Prosthecomicrobium sp. N25: one gene and its partner. The protein of the gene in region 2 interacts with the protein of the main gene of each other region in a pairwise test. Links are inferred from orthologs where the notes say so. Each region holds a gene or a part of one and is shown on either strand. Other genes may lie near its edges.

Region 1 (8,255 bases), on a different replicon or contig from region 2:
GTCGTGCAAGGCGAGATCCTCTTCCTTCTGCGTGTGGATCCAGATGAAGCGGCCCGCCGGACAGCCCTCTTCCGCAAGGATGTCGAGCTGTCGCAACGCAACCCGGCCCCGCATCGTATGGCTGCCGATCACGGCGCCGGTCCGGACCGCCGCACGGGCCGCGGCCCGCAGGATGCGTTCCTCCAGCGGCGTGATGCCGTCGTCCCCGGCGCTGAGCTTGATCCAGCCGGCGCGGAAGTCGGCTTCGGCCAGTCGCACCGTGAGTTCCCGGTGCATCCAGGCCTCCAGGGCCGCGTCGTCGGACTCCTGGACGAACGGAACGATCCACGGCTCGCGATAGCTGCCGGTCGGCACCAGCACCGGAAAGCTCGTGGCGCGCGAGACGGCGAGGTCGAAATCCGCACGGCGACCCACCCCGGTCGTGGAGCACTCGACGAGGGCCGTGATCCCCCGCGCCTTGATCTCCTCGATCTTCGGGGACATGAGAGCGACGACCGCGGCCTCCTCCGCCTCGGCGTATCCCGGCTGGTCGGGCGTCCGCAAGTCGACGAAGATATGCTCGTGGGGCAGCATCATGCCGACCTGGTCGCGGGCGAGAGGTCCGAGCGTCGTATGGAGGAACCGCTCCTCCGGGACGGGGGCCGGGGTCGGGGCGGGCGTCTCACTGCTCATCCTGCGGCTCCTCCGTTCGAGGGCTGGCCGGCGTCGCCCGGGGCCGGCCCGTCGGGTGTTCCCGGGCGGCCGGCCGGGCCGGGCGAAGGGGCGAAGCCCGTGACACGCAGGACGCGAAGGTCGCGGGCCAGGATGTCGTCCGTGGACGCGTCGACCTCGTCGAGATCATCATAGGCGCGCACCGCGCGACCGGCCAACCGGTCGAACCGGCCGCGGGCGATCTCCAGGGCGAGTCGGGCCGCATAGCTCGGGGGGAGATGGTCGCCGCTCGCCAACCGCTTCCCGACATTCGGCATGTACTTGGTCCCGGCGGCCGACTCCATCTGGTAGCGGGTGAGATCCGTGAGGACCAGCCCGGGATCCATCGCGAGGCAGACGACGCCCGTGCCTTCGAGCGTGGCCGCGATGCACTCCGTCAGGCGCAGCGTGCCCGTCTTCGAGACCGAGTAGGCGGAGCCGAAGGCCAGCGGTGTCGAGGTGCCGCCGCCGATCATGTTGACGATGCGCCCGCGTCCCCGCGAGAGCATCGACGGCAGCACGGCCCGCGCACAATGAAACGCCGATTTCAGATTGATCTCGATGTCGTCCCACCACGCGTCCGGGTCGACCTCCCAGATCGGGCCGATGGCCGAGAAGACTCCGGCGTTGTTGATGAGGGTGTCGACCGGACCCAATTCCGTGGCGATCGCCGCGAAGACGGCCTCGACGGCGGCGCGGTCGGACAGATCGGCGGCGAAACCCCTGGCCACCGCGCCGGCTCCCCCGATCTCCGAAGCGGCCGCCGAGACGGCATTGGGGTTTCGCGCGATGATCGCCACCTTGGCGCCGGCCTCGGCCTGGGCCTTGGCGATCTCCTTCCCGATCCCGCGGCTGCCGCCGGTCACCACCGTGACGGTCCCCTGGAGCATGATGCCTCCCGCGATGCTGTCGCTGCGAAAGGGCAACAGAAGCCCACAGTCGGACGAAACACGCCAGCGAAACGGCCTAGGAACGTGGCGCGCCCTACGGGAGTCGAACCCGTCTTTGCAACGTGAAAGGCTGCCGTCCTAACCGATAGACGAAGGGCGCCGCGCGCGGGCCTTATAGGCGGGTTCGCTTCCGGGGGTCAAGCGGATCCGGGGCGCGCGGCAGGTCCATAAGGCACCGTCGGCGATGACGGGGGCGGACCTTTACGGCGGGGCGGTGCCGGTACGGAGACGGGCGAAGCCGCCGGTGCGCGGAGGCGCCGGCGGACCGGCCCTCGGCCCCGCTGTGGAGGACGTGCGGTCGGCCCTCCGGCTCGACGCGTGTCGGCCTCCACACGCCTTCTCACCGCATAGGTGCCTCCACCCTCGGCCTCCGCCTGCGTCCGGTCTGCTGGTGTCCGGTACCGTACCGGTGCCCGAAGCGGGCCTCCCGCTCGCCTCGCCGTCTGGGAAGGCCACCCGTTAACCAAGTCTTGCGACGCCGTCCGGCACAGGCTTGACCACAGGAACAAAACAGGAACATACTCTGATCATCGAACGGCGGCCAACGAAGGAGGCTCCCATGATGATGCTGATGCGGGAAGTTCTGTCGGCGGGTGCGTTGATCAGCTTCATGGCCATGATCGCGATCTGGGCGGACGTCATAGCGCGGGCCGGTTGAGGGTCCGGAACAAAGAGAGAATATCCCGCCCGCAGGTTATCCACAAGCGCCCCGGCGCTTCTCCACAGGGACGGGTCGGCGCGGGTCGGCGCCGGACCCGGCCGAACCGGGGACGACGGCCCGGCCAGCCGCGGGCGGATGCCCCGGGTTATCCACAGGGCGCCGCCAAGGCGTGGTCCGGGAGGCGGCCATTCGGCCGCGTCGCGTTGCCCCCGGACGCCCCGGGGCCGAAACTGCGTCGGGCGGCCGGGCGGGGCGCCGCCGAGTCGCGGCAGGATCGGCAGGGCAGGGAAGGGTCGGAGACGGCATGGCGGCGGTCGGCTTCGTTCATGTCAGGGCCCATTCGGCCTATTCCCTGCTCGAGGGCGCATTGCCGCTCGGCAAGCTGATCGAGCTCGCCAAGGCCGACGCGCAGCCCGCGCTCGGCCTCGCCGACACGGGCAACCTGTTCGGCGCGCTGGAATTCTCCGAGAAGGCCGCCGAGAAGGGCATCCAGCCGATCGTCGGGTGCCAGATCGCGGTCGAGTTCGACGACCGCGCCGGGGAGGCCTCGCGCCGGCCCTCGCTCGTCGCCCGGCGGCCGAGCCTCGTCCTCATTGCCGCCAACGCCGAGGGCTGGGCGAACCTCGTCCGCCTCGTCTCCCGCTCCTTCCTGGGCACCGAGGGGACGGAGGACCCGCATGTCTCCTTTGCCGACCTGGAGGGCCGCACGGCCGGCCTGATCGCCCTGACCGGCGGCCCCGGCGGCCCGGTCGACCGCGCGCTCGTCGACGGCCAGGAGGACCTCGCCCGCGCGCGCCTGGAGCGGCTCGCCGGCCTCTACGGCGACCGGCTCTATGCCGAGATCCAGCGCCACGGCCTCGACGAGGAGCGCTTGGCGGAAGCCGGCCTCCTCGACCTCGCCTACGCGCTCGGCCTGCCGCTCGTCGCCACCAACGAGCCCTACTTCTCCAAGCGCGAGGACTTCGAGGCCCACGACGCCCTGATCGCCATCTCGGAAGGACGCGTTGTCGCCGAGGAGGACCGGCGGCGCCTGACCCCCGAGCACGCGTTCAAGACGCGCGCCGAGATGCAGGCGCTCTTCGCCGACCTGCCCGAGGCGCTCGACAACACGGTCGAGATCGCCCGGCGCTGCTCCTATCGGCCCCTGAAGCGCAAGCCGATCCTGCCCCGCTTCGCCGGCGTCGGCCAGGACGCCGAGGCGGCCGAGAAGGCCGAGGCGCTGGAGCTGCGCGCCCAGGCCGAGGCGGGCCTCGCCGCCCGGCTCGCCGCGCACGGGACCGCGCCGGGCATCAGCGAGGAGACCTACCGCGAGCGTCTCGAATTCGAGCTCACGATCATCGAGCGGATGAAGTTCCCCGGCTACTTCCTGATCGTGTCGGACTTCATCAAGTGGGCCAAGGCGCAGGGCATCCCGGTCGGGCCCGGCCGCGGCTCCGGCGCCGGGTCGCTCGTCGCCTGGTCCCTGACGATCACGGATCTCGACCCCCTGCGCTTCGCGCTCCTCTTCGAGCGCTTCCTCAACCCCGAACGCGTGTCGATGCCCGACTTCGACATCGACTTCTGCCAGGACCGCCGCGACGAGGTGATCCGTTACGTTCAGCAGAAATACGGCCGCGACCAGGTCGCGCAGATCATCACCTTCGGCACCCTCCAGGCGCGCGCGGTGCTGCGCGACGTCGGCCGCGTCCTGCAGATGCCCTATGGCCAGGTGGATCGGCTCGCCAAGCTCGTCCCGCAGAACCCGGCCAATCCCGTGACGCTCGCCCAGGCGGTCAACGACGAGCCGCGCCTCCAGGAGGCGCGCGAGCAGGAGCCCATCGTCGAGAAGCTGCTCGACATCGCCATGAAGCTCGAGGGGCTCTACCGCCACGCCTCGACCCACGCCGCCGGCATCGTCATCGGCGACCGCCGCCTCGACGAGCTGGTGCCGCTCTACCGCGACCCGCGGTCCGACATGCCCGTCACCCAGTTCAACATGAAGTGGGTGGAAAGCGCCGGCCTCGTGAAGTTCGACTTCCTCGGCCTGAAGACCCTGACGGTCCTGCAGACCGCGCTCCAGCTCGTCAGGAAGACGAAGGGCATCGACATCGACCTCTCGTCCATCCCGCTCGACGACGCGCCCACGTACAAGCTCCTGGCCGGCGGCGAGACGGTCGGCGTGTTCCAGCTGGAAAGCCAGGGCATGCGCAAGGCCATCGCCGACATCAAGCCCGACCGTTTCGAGGACATCATCGCCCTCGTCGCGCTCTATCGCCCGGGCCCGATGGCCAACATCCCGGTCTACGGCGCCCGCAAGCAGGGGCTGGAGAAGCCGGACTACATCCACCCGCTGCTCGAGGCGGTCCTGAAGGAGACGCACGGCATCATCGTCTACCAGGAACAGGTGATGCAGATCGCCCAGATCCTCTCGGGCTATTCGCTCGGCGAGGCCGACCTCTTGCGGCGCGCCATGGGCAAGAAAATCAAGGCCGAGATGGACGCCCAGCGCGTCCGCTTCGTCGAGGGCGCGATCCGGCAGGGCCTCTCCAAGGAACAGGCCGACACGATCTTCGACCTCCTCGCCAAGTTCGCCGACTACGGCTTCAACAAGTCCCACGCCGCCGCCTACGCGCTGGTCGCCTATCAGACCGCCTACCTGAAGGCGAACCACCCGGTCGAGTTCCTGGCCGCCTCCATGACGCTCGACATGTCCAACACGGACAAGCTGAACGACTTCCGGCGCGAGGCGATGCGGCTCGGCATCGACGTGCTCGCCCCGGACATCCGCCGCTCCGGCGTCGCCTTCGACGTCGAGGACGGCAAGATCGTCTATGCCCTCGCGGCCGTGAAGGGAGTCGGTGGCCACGCCGTCGAGCATCTGGTGGCGCTCCGCGCCGACCGGCCCTTCCGGGACATCTCCGATTTCGCGAGGCGTTTCGATCCCCGCCAGGTCAACAAGCGCACCCTGGAGAGCCTCGTAGCCGCCGGCGCCTTCGACCGGCTCGATCCCAACCGCGCCAAGCTCGTGGCCGGTCTCGACGTGGTCATGGCCGAGGCCAACCGGGTGAAGACGGCCGATGCCGGTGGCAACCTCGACATGTTCGCCGGCGGCGGCGACGAGAAGCCGCTGCGCCTGCCCGAGACGCAGCCCTGGACGGCGGCCGAGCAACTCCAGCGGGAGTATTCCGCCGTCGGCTTCTACCTCTCCGCCCATCCGCTCGACGAATACCGCTCCACGCTGGAGAAGCTCCGCGTCCAGATGTGGTCGGAGTTCCAGCGCTCGGTGAAGGGCGGCTCCGCCTTCGGCCGCCTCGCCGGCACGGTCACCAGCCGCCAGGAGCGCAAGACCAAGACCGGCAACAAGATGGGCATCGTGCGCATCTCCGACCCGACCGGCCAGTACGAGGCGGTGATCTTCTCCGAGGGCCTCGCCACCTATCGCGACCTGCTGGAACCCGGCCAGTCGGTGGTCATCTACGCCAATGCCGAGGAGCGCGCGGAGGGCGTCAGCGTCCGCATCGACAAGGTCGAGCCGCTCGACGCCATCGCCGGCCGCCTGCAGCAGAACCTGCGCATCTTCCTGCGCGACCCGGGCCCGATCGACTCCATCCACCGCCACCTGCCGCAAGGCGGGGAGGGCGAGGTCTCCTTCATCCTCCTTCTCGGCGAAGGCGGACAGCGCGAAGTCGAGGTCAAGCTGCGCGACCGCTACCGCGTCTCCCCCCAGATCGCCGGCGCCCTCAAGGCCGTCCCCGGCGTGGTCCAGGTGCAGGTCGTCTAGCGCTCCGGGTCGCCCGACTCCGCCCGCCGCAGCGCTGCGGATCGGGGCCCGCGCGGGATCCCGGATCTGCGGCGCGTGCCGCGCCTTGTCCGGGACTGCGGTGGAGAGGATCGGGGACTGAACGGACCCCGACCTCCGGGCCCCGCCTCTCCACCCGCATCCCCGGCCGGAGCGCAGTGGAGGGCCGGGGTCCAGCGCTCTCCGCCGGCCGCAGCGGCCGGCCGGAGCGCAGTGGAGGGCCGGGGTCCAGCGCTCTCCGCCGGCCGCAGCGCTGCGAGATCGGGCCGCGCGCTGGATCCCGGATCGGCGGCGCGTGCCGCGCCTTGTCTGGGAACGCGGTGGGGGGGGCGGGGTTGCGGACGGGGTGGTCTCTGCCCGGCTTGGGCGCGTCAGCTCCTCAGTCCCGCCTCCTTCAGGAAGCGGGTCAGGTTCGCGTAGCCCATGGACACGTAGGTCTTCGGGTTCGCCTTCTCGGGGTCTTGCTCGGCCTCGATGATGACCCAGCCGGAATAGGCGGGCACGGCCTTGAAGACCGACACGTAGTCGACCGTGCCGTCGCCCGGGACCGTGTAGACACCCTCCAGGACGGAGTCGAGGAAGGACCAGTCGCCGTCCGCGGCGCGGCGGGCGACGTCCAGGCGGACGTCCTTGGTGTGTATGTGGCCGATGCGGTCGGCGTAGCGCTTCGCCAGCCGCACCGGGTCGGCGCCGCCCCAGGTGGCATGGCCGGTGTCGAGGAGGAGCTTCACGGCCGGGCCGGTGCCAGCCATGAAGCGGTCGATCTCGGGCTCGGTCTGGATCACGGTGCCCATGTGGTGGTGGTAGACGAGCTGCAGGCCCTCGGCCTTCACCAGTTCGGCGAAGCGGGTCATGCGGGGCAGGAAGACGGCCCACTCGGCCTCCGTCATCACCGGCCGGGTGGAGAGCGGGGCGGACTTCGTGCCGTGCACCGTGCGGGTGCATTCGCACACGATCAGCACCTCGGCGCCCGCACCCTTGCGCAGCGCGATGGCGTCGCGCGCGGCCTCGAGTTCCTCTTCGGCGGTCCGCTCCAGGAGGAAGGTCGAGTACCACCCGGAGACGAAGACGAGGCCGAAGTCGGCGAGCTTCGCCTTCAGGGCCTCGGCGGTCTTGGGGAACTTGTTGCCGAGCTCCATGCCCTCGATGCCGATCTCGCGGGCTTCCGAGAGGCATTGTTCGAGCGGGATGTTGCCGCCGATCTCGATCATGTCGTCGTTCGACCAGCAGATCGGATTGGCGCCGATGCGGATCATGGGGGCGTCTCCAGGGTTCTCTTGCGTGTTCGCGGGGGCGCGGTCGGTCGGGTGGGGCCTGGTCAGTTCAGGAGCCTCTGCCTCTGGCGGGCCGTCTCGTAGGCGGCACGGGCGTCGGTGACCTCCCGCCGGGGGCTCACCTCGGGCACGGCCACGTCCCACCAGTGGCCGCCGGCCTTGGTGGTGGCGAGCGGGTCGGTGTCGATGACGAGGACGGTCGTCCGCGGCTCGGCGCGCGCCTGCGCGAGCGCGGCCTCGAGGTCGGCCAGGGAGGCGACCTTGCGGGCCGTGGCGCCGAGGGAGGCGGCGTGGGCGGCGAAGTCGATCTCGGGCAGGGTCTCGTGCCGGGCGTGCTCCAGGAGATTGTTGAAGTTGGCGCCGCCGGTCGCCATCTGCAGCCGGTTGATGCAGCCGAAGCCCCGGTTGTCGAGAACCACGACGGTGAGCTTCAGGCCGAGCATGACCGAGGTGGCGATCTCGGAATTGGCCATCAGGTAGGAGCCGTCGCCGAGCATGACGACGACCTCCTCGTCGGGCTTCGCCATCTTGACGCCGAGGCCGCCGGCGATCTCGTAGCCCATGCAGCTGTAGCCGTATTCCAGGTGGTAGGAGCCGGGGGCGCCCGCGCGCCAGAGCTTGTGGAGCTCGCCCGGCAGCCCGCCGGCGGCGCAGACGATGGTCGCCGCCGAGCCGACGACGCGCTGGACGGCGCCGATCACCTGGCCGTCGGACGGCTTCTCGGCATTGGTCGCCAGGATTGCGTCGTCGACCGCCTTGCGCCAGTCGTCGGCGAGGCCCTTGGCCCGGTCCGTCCAGGTGGACGGCGCGCGCCAGCCGCCGAGGTCGGCGGCGAGGTCGGCGAGGCCCGCCTCGGCGTCGGCGACGAGCGGCATCGCGCGGTGCTTCGTGGCGTCGAAGAC
Region 2 (7,137 bases):
AGACCCACCGCGCGGGCGCGCAGCACGAACTCGACGCCACCTATTTCCGCCGCATCGACGCGATGAACTTCACCCTCGTGCATGACGACGGGCAGCTCCCGGAGGATGCGGACGACGCCGACGTGGTGATCATCGGCGTGTCGCGCACCTCCAAGACCCCGACCTCCATCTACCTCGCCAACCGCGGCGTGAAGGTGATGAACATTCCCTTCGTCCCCGGCGTCCCCATCCCCGAATCGGTCTTCGCCGCCGAGAAGCCGCTGGTGGTCGGCCTGGTGGCGAGCCCCGAGCGCATCGCGCAGATCCGCGAGAACCGCATCCTGGCGCTCGGCGGACGCAGCTTCGACACGAGCTACGTCGACCGTCAGGCGATCGCGCAGGAGGTCGCGCAGATGCGGCGGCTCTGCGCCGACAACGGCTGGTCGATCATCGACGTGACCCGCCGGTCGATCGAGGAGACGGCGGCCGCCATCATCAATCTGCAGAGGGACCGGAAGTGACCCGCGCCGCCGCCCCGCTCCTGGTCCTCGCCTCCCGGAGCCCCGCCCGCATGAAGCTCCTCGGCGCCGCAGGCCTCGATTTCGAAGCCATCGGCGCCGGCGTCGACGAGCGCGCCGTCGAGACGCCTCTCCTGGCCCGCGGCGCCGGCCCGGGCGAGGTCGCCCTGCACTTGGCCGAGGCCAAGGCGCTCGCCGTCTCGGCCCGGATGCCGGGCCGCCTCGTGCTCGGCGCCGACCAGACGCTCGGCCTTGGCGCCGAAGTCCTCGTCAAGGCGGAGACCCGCGCCGAGGCCTGCCGCCAGCTCGGCCGCCTGCAGGGCCGCACTCACGAGCTCCATGCCGCGGTGGCCGCGGCCGAGGCGGGCGTGGTCGTCTGGCGCCACGTGTCGGTCGCGCGCCTGACGATGCGTCCCCTCGACCCCGCCGCCGTCGACGACTATCTGGATGCGGCCGGGGAGGGGATCCTGGGCAGCGTCGGCTGCTACCACCTCGAGGGCCTGGGCATCCGCCTCTTCGAGGCGATCGAGGGTGACTATTTCACGGTCCTGGGCCTTCCCATGCTGCCGCTCCTCGGTTGGCTGCGCGGCCGCGGGCTGATCGACGCCCCGGGGGAGAGTTTCGCATGACCATCCGCGCCGCAGTCATCGGCTGGCCCATCGCCCATTCCCGCTCGCCGCTCATCCATGGTCATTGGCTTCGCCGGTACGGCATCGACGGATCCTACGAGCGCATCGCCGTCGCTCCCGAGGATGCCCCCCGCTTCTTCGCCGAACTGCCCGGATCCGGGCTCGCCGGCTGCAACGTCACCGTCCCCCACAAGGAGGCCGCGCTCGCCGCCTGCGCCCGGGTCGAGCCCGCCGCCGAGGCGATAGGGGCCGTGAACACCCTGTGGATCGAGCGGGGAGAACTCTGCGGCACGAATACGGACGCGATCGGCTTCCTCGCCAATCTCGACGACCGTGCCGAAGGTTGGGACCGAGACCCGGGCGTCGCCGTCGTGCTCGGGGCCGGCGGGGCGGCCCGCGCGATCGCCTGGGGACTGATCGGCCGGGGCTTCACGGTCCGCCTCGTCAACCGCACGCTCGCCCGCGCCGAGGAGCTCGCCCGCCGTTTCGGCTCCGGCACGACCGCCCACGGCTGGCCGGACCTGCCCGGGCTCCTGGGCGACAGCCGCCTTCTGGTCAACACGACCTCGCTCGGCATGGCCGGCAAGGGCGACCTGGAAATCGACCTGTCCCCGTTGCCAGGGGACGTGCTCGTCACCGATGCCGTCTATGTGCCGCTCGAGACGCCCTTGCTGGCCGCAGCCCGCGCCCGCGGCTTGCGCACCGTCGACGGGCTCGGCATGCTCCTGCACCAGGCAGTGCCCGGCTTCGAACGCTGGTTCGGCCTCCGCCCGACCGTGACGCCCGAATTGCGGGATATCATCCTCGCCGACATCGAGGGGAGGGCACCGTGATCGTCCTGGGCCTGACCGGCTCGATCGGCATGGGCAAGTCGACGACCGCCGGCATCTTCGCCGAGCGCGGCGTGCCGGTCCACGAGGCGGATGCGACCGTGCACCGCCTCTATCGGGGCTCCGCCGTGCCGTTCGTCGAGGCCGCCTTCCCGGGCACGACCCGCGACGGCGCGGTCGACCGCGAGCGCCTGTCCGCCGCCGTGCTCGGCCGCCCGGAGGCCATCGCCCGCCTGGAGGCGATCGTGCATCCGCTGGTCCGCGCCGAGGAGGCCGCGTTCCTGGACCGCTGCCGCGCCGCCGGCGTTCCGCTCGTCCTGCTCGACATCCCGCTCCTCTTCGAGACCGGAGGGGCGGACCGCGTCGACGCGGTGGCGGTCGTCAGCGCCCCGCCGGAGGTCCAGCGCGCCCGGGTGCTCGCCCGTCCCGGCATGACGGCCGAGAAGCTCGATGCCATCCTGGCCCGGCAGATGCCGGACGCCGAGAAGCGCCGCCGCGCCCATTTCGTGATCGACACCGGCCGTGGCCTCGAGGCCGCGCGCGCCCAGGTCGACGGCATCCTGCGGACGACCGCCCAGATGGTGGGGACGGTCGGACGCCGCGGGCTTGCGCCCGACTCCCCGGTGTGATTCCGTCTCCCTGTTCCCGGGAGCCGCAGCTTGCGCGAGATCGTCCTCGATACAGAAACGACCGGCCTCGATCCGAGGACTGGCGACCGCGTGGTCGAAATCGGCGCCATCGAGCTCGTCAACCACATCGCGACCGGCCGCACGTTCCACGTCTACATCAACCCGGAACGCTCGATGCCCAAGGCGGCCTTCGACGTTCACGGGCTCTCCGACGAGTTCCTGCGCGACAAGCCGGTCTTCGCCGCCGTGGCGGAGGAGTTCGCCCGCTTCATCGAGGGCGCGCGCCTGGTCATCCACAACGCCGCCTTCGACATCGGCTTCCTTAACGCCGAGTTCGCCCGCCTCGGCAGGGGCCCGATCCCGCCGGACCTGGTGGTCGACAGCCTGGCGCTCGCCAAGCGCCGCCATCCGGCCGGGCCGAACTCCCTCGACGCGCTCTGCAGCCGCTACGGCATCGACAACAGCCGCCGCACCAAGCACGGCGCGCTGCTCGATTCGGAATTGCTCGCCGAGGTCTACATCGAGCTGATCGGCGGGCGGCAGGCCGCGCTGCTGCTCGCCACCGAGACGGCCACCGCGACAACGAGTCGCAACGTCACCCGGGTGCGCCAGGCACGCCAGCGCCCGGTGCCGCTCCCCTCCCGCCTCACGCCCGAGGAGATTACCGCCCACGAGGCCTTCGTGGCCCGGCTCGGCGACGCGGCGGTCTGGAGGAAATACGAGGACAAGCCCGCCGAGGTCCCGGCGCCCGCCCTGGCCGGCTGAACCGGGCTGCGCCGGTCCGGAACGAAAAAGCCCGGCCGGAGCCGGGCTTCTTGATCGTCCGACGGACCGCGGCGGTCAGTTAGGCTGGGCGGCCTGCGCCTGCGCCATGTTCTGCTGGTAGAGCGCCACGAAGTCGATCGGGTCGATCATCAGCGGGGGGAAACCGCCGTTGCGCGTGGCGTCCGAGACGATCTGGCGCGCGAAGGGGAAGAGCAGCCGCGGGCACTCGATGAGCACGAAGGGGTGCAGGTGCTCCTCCGGCACGTTCACGATCCGGAACAGGCCCGAATAGACGATCTCCACCGCGAACACGACCTCCTGCCCCTGCGCGGCCCGGGCCTGCAGGGTCAGGTCGACCTCGAACTCGGTGTTGGAGAGCGGGCGCGCGCCGACGTTCACGTTGATGTTGAGCGCCGGCCCGTTCTCGCGCGGCTGCAGCGACTGCGGCGCGTTCGGGTTCTCGAAGGAGAGATCCTTCACGTACTGGGCGAGCACGTTGATGGACGGCGCTTCGGTCGGCGCGGGGCCGCCGATGTTGGAACGGGCGTTGCCGTCGATGTCGGTCATGGTTTCCTCGGAAGATCGCGGGCCGGAGCACGCGACCGGGCCGAGCTGGCCGATCCTTCGCTCCGGGGAGGCACCCCGCTAGCACGCCCCGCCGGGCCCGACAAGCCGAATGGCCGGAAACCGCCCCTGCGGACCCGGCCGCAGCCTCAGGGCCGCGGCGGCTCCCGCCGATCGGCCTCGGGGAGAGCCGGGCGGTAGCCCTCGGGCCCCGGCCCGTCGTCCCCCCGGCGCTGCCACTCCTCGGGCTCCAGGTCGAGCACGCGCCGCGACTGGCGCGAGCGCACGACGACCACGCTGGCATTGCGGGAGAGCGCCGCCAGGATCAGGCTGCGGACGGGCGGCAGGAACAGGAGCAGGCCGACGACGTCGCTGACGAAGCCGGGCAGGAGCAGCATCAGCCCGCCGATCCCGATCAGGGCGGCATGGCCGAGCGCGTTGACGGGCAGGCCGCCGGCCCTCAGGTCGCGACGGATGGCGTTCAGGGCCGAGAGGCCCTGGACCCTGAGCAGCAGCGCGCCGGTCGCCGACGTCGCGACGATCGTCAGAAGGGTCGGCAGGATGCCGATCTCGCGCCCCACGGCGATGAAGGCCGCGATCTCCAGGAATGGCCAGGCCGCGAGGCCGACGAGAAGCAGGAGCCCGAAGGGCATCGTCACGAATCCTCGGTGGGCGGCGCCATGCGTCCGCCGATGGCGGTTCAGATGGGGTCGGCCGGCCGCCGGGGAAAGATGCGGGCCGCCCCGTGATCTTCACGTTTCGTGCAGCCTGTGGGATGGAGGGTCGCGAAAACGGCCCCGGCCGACGATTCCGTCTGGATCGCAGGATGGGATAGCATACATAACACGGCGCGGGCCCCGCCTTCGGGCCGGAGCCGTCGCGCGCGAGGTCGAGGTCCGATGGGTCAGTTCCTGGATATCTACAACATCATCTTCCTCGTGCTGGCGGTGGTCATCTTCCTGCGGCTCCGCAGCGTGCTCGGGCGCAAGACCGGCAGCGAGCGGCCCCCGATCGAGCCGCCCTATGCCAACCGCGACCGGGTCGACAACGCCGCCGACCGCGACAACGTCATCCCCATGCCGCGCCCGAACGGCGTCGGGGCCCCCGAGGCCGCCGAGGCGCCGGCTCCGCCCCTCGCCAAGAGCCCGGCGCTCGACCGGGCGCTGAGGACCATCGTCTCGGCCGACCGTACCTTCGATCCGAACGGCTTCCTGGCCGGCGCGCGCATCGCCTACGAGATGATCGTGACGAGCTTCGCGGCGGGCGACCGCAAGGCGCTGAAGCCGCTCCTCTCCCGCGAGGTCTACGACGGCTTCGTGGCCGCCATCCAGGACCGCGAGGCGCGCGGCGAGACGGTCGAGACCACCTTCGTGGGTATCGACAAGGCCGAGATCGTCGAGGCCTCCCTGCGCGGCTCGCTCGTGCAGATCACCGTCCGCTTCGTCAGCCACCTGATCACCGTCACCCGCGACCAGAAGGGCGAGGTGGTGGACGGCGATCCGGGCAAGGTCGCCGAGCTCGTCGACGTCTGGACCTTCGAGCGGAATGCCACGTCGAGCGACCCGAACTGGTATCTCGTCGCCACCCAGACCCCCGACTGACCCCGCCGAGGCCGGGAAAGTGGCGGGTGCCGGCCGCGATCTCCCGTCTCCGACGCCGCTGCCCCGCCCCCGATGACCGCCGCCGCAAGCCTCGAACCCCTCGCCTTCGCGGACCTGCCCGGCTGGGCCGAGGACCGCCACGCCGAAGCCATGGCGGCCTTCCGGCTGACCGCCCGCCACATCGCCGGCGCGGCGCCGAAGTCCCGCACTCTGGCCGATGCCGCCTTCGGGCCGGCGGGGGTCGACGGCGAGGCACTCGCGCGCGTCGCGCGCCGCCTTCTCGCGGAGAACCCCGAGGGCGACGCGGCCTGCCGCCGCTTCTTCGAGACCTCCTTTGCGCCCTTCCGCGTTCGCCCGACCGAGGGCCGGCCTTTCCTGACCGGCTACTACGAACCGGAAGTCGAGGGCTCGCCCGTCCGCACCGGGCGCTTCGCCGTCCCGCTCCTGGCCCGCCCCGACGACCTCGTCGACGTCAACGACCGCAATCGCCCGGCCGGCATGGACCCGTCCTTCGCCTTCGCCCGCCGAGCCCCGGACGGGCTGGTACCCTATTTCGACCGCGCCGAGATCGAGGACGGCGCCCTGGCGGGCCGCGGCCTCGAGCTGGTCTGGCTGGAAAGCCCCGTGGACGCCTTCTTCATCCACGTCCAGGGTTCCGCGCGCATCCGCCTGCCCGGCCGCGACCCGCTCCGGGTCGCGTATGACGGCAAGGCCGGCTGGCCCTACACCTCCATCGGCCGCCGGCTCGTGGAGCGCGGCGTGGCGCCCGCCGAGGCCATGACGGCCGACCGGCTCCGGGCCTGGTTGGAGGCCGACCCGGCGGCCGGCCGCGCGCTGATGCGCGAGAACCGCTCCTACATCTTCTTCAAGGTGCTCGACGGCCTGGACCCCGCGCTCGGCGCCGTGGCGGCCGCCGGGGTGCAGCTGACGCCGGGCCGGTCCCTCGCCGTCGACCGCCGCCTGCACACCTTCGGCACGCCCGTCTTCCTCGACGCCGACCTGCCGTTCGGCCCCGGCGGCGCCCTGGCGCCGGTCCGCCGCCTGATGGTCGCCCAGGACACCGGCTCGGCCATCGTCGGCCCGGCCCGGGGCGACGTCTTCGTCGGTTGCGGGCCCGAGGCCGGCGTCCTTGCCGGGTACGTCCGCCACGAGCCCCGGTCCTTCGTCGTCCTGGTGCCGAGGGACTGACATGGCGAGCCGGCGCAAGCGCGACCTGAGCGAGGAGGAGCGGGCGTTGTGGCGCAAGGTCGCCGAGTCGGTGGCGCCGCTCGAGCCCGGACGCAAGACCCGCCGCCGCAAGGCCGCGCCGCCGCCCCCCGCCGAGTCGATGATCGAGCCGGTCCACGACGACGCCCCGGTTTCCGCCGCATCGCCGACCGCCCATCCGCATCCCCCCCAGCCGCGCCCCGATCCTGCGCCCGCGAAGCCGAAGGCTCGCCCGCAGCCGACGCCGCTCGCCCCGATCGACCAGCGCACCAAGCGCAAGCTCGTCCGCGGCACGATGGGCGTCGACGAGCGCCTCGACCTGCACGGCATGACCCAGCACGAGGCGCATGCGGCGCTACGCCGCTTCGTCGCCGGCGCCCAGGCACGCGGCGCCCGCATGGTGATCGTCATCACCG

Evidence for each region. Proteins that work in one complex are often made in the same cells at the same time.
Region 1: the proteins of dnaQ (region 2) and dnaE interact in binary tests that used the Escherichia coli proteins (3 or more experiments, as listed by UniProt). The link is inferred for Prosthecomicrobium sp. N25 from one-to-one orthologs.

The regions. Positions count from the first base shown.
Region 1 is NZ_JBBCAT010000001.1:2,740,607-2,748,861, forward strand. What follows is about bases 2,288-6,261. They hold dnaE (DNA polymerase III subunit alpha), read left to right. Parts: upstream 2,288-2,605; coding sequence 2,606-6,061; downstream 6,062-6,261. Outside these bases: WBG79_RS12505 (phosphotriesterase family protein), read right to left, coding at 1-672; WBG79_RS12510 (SDR family NAD(P)-dependent oxidoreductase), read right to left, coding at 669-1,580; iolE (myo-inosose-2 dehydratase), read right to left, coding at 6,451-7,335; iolD (3D-(3,5/4)-trihydroxycyclohexane-1,2-dione acylhydrolase (decyclizing)), read right to left, coding at 7,398-8,255. UniProt on the Escherichia coli protein: DNA polymerase III is a complex, multichain enzyme responsible for most of the replicative synthesis in bacteria. This DNA polymerase also exhibits 3' to 5' exonuclease activity. The alpha chain is the DNA polymerase catalytic subunit.
Region 2 is NZ_JBBCAT010000002.1:166,995-174,131, reverse strand. What follows is about bases 1,627-4,482. They hold dnaQ (DNA polymerase III subunit epsilon), read left to right. Parts: upstream 1,627-2,615; coding sequence 2,616-3,350; downstream 3,351-4,482. Other genes in these bases: WBG79_RS15575 (FxsA family protein), read right to left, coding at 4,064-4,482; secB (protein-export chaperone SecB), read right to left, coding at 3,426-3,917; coaE (dephospho-CoA kinase), read left to right, coding at 1,956-2,585; WBG79_RS15595 (shikimate dehydrogenase), read left to right, coding at 1,627-1,959. Outside these bases: WBG79_RS15605 (pyruvate, water dikinase regulatory protein), read left to right, coding at 1-500; WBG79_RS15600 (Maf family protein), read left to right, coding at 497-1,126; more of WBG79_RS15595, read left to right, coding at 1,123-1,626; more of WBG79_RS15575, read right to left, coding at 4,483-4,567; WBG79_RS15570 (Tim44/TimA family putative adaptor protein), read left to right, coding at 4,814-5,515; mltA (murein transglycosylase A), read left to right, coding at 5,588-6,703; WBG79_RS15560 (Smr/MutS family protein), read left to right, coding at 6,705-7,137. UniProt on the Escherichia coli protein: DNA polymerase III is a complex, multichain enzyme responsible for most of the replicative synthesis in bacteria. The epsilon subunit contain the editing function and is a proofreading 3'-5' exonuclease.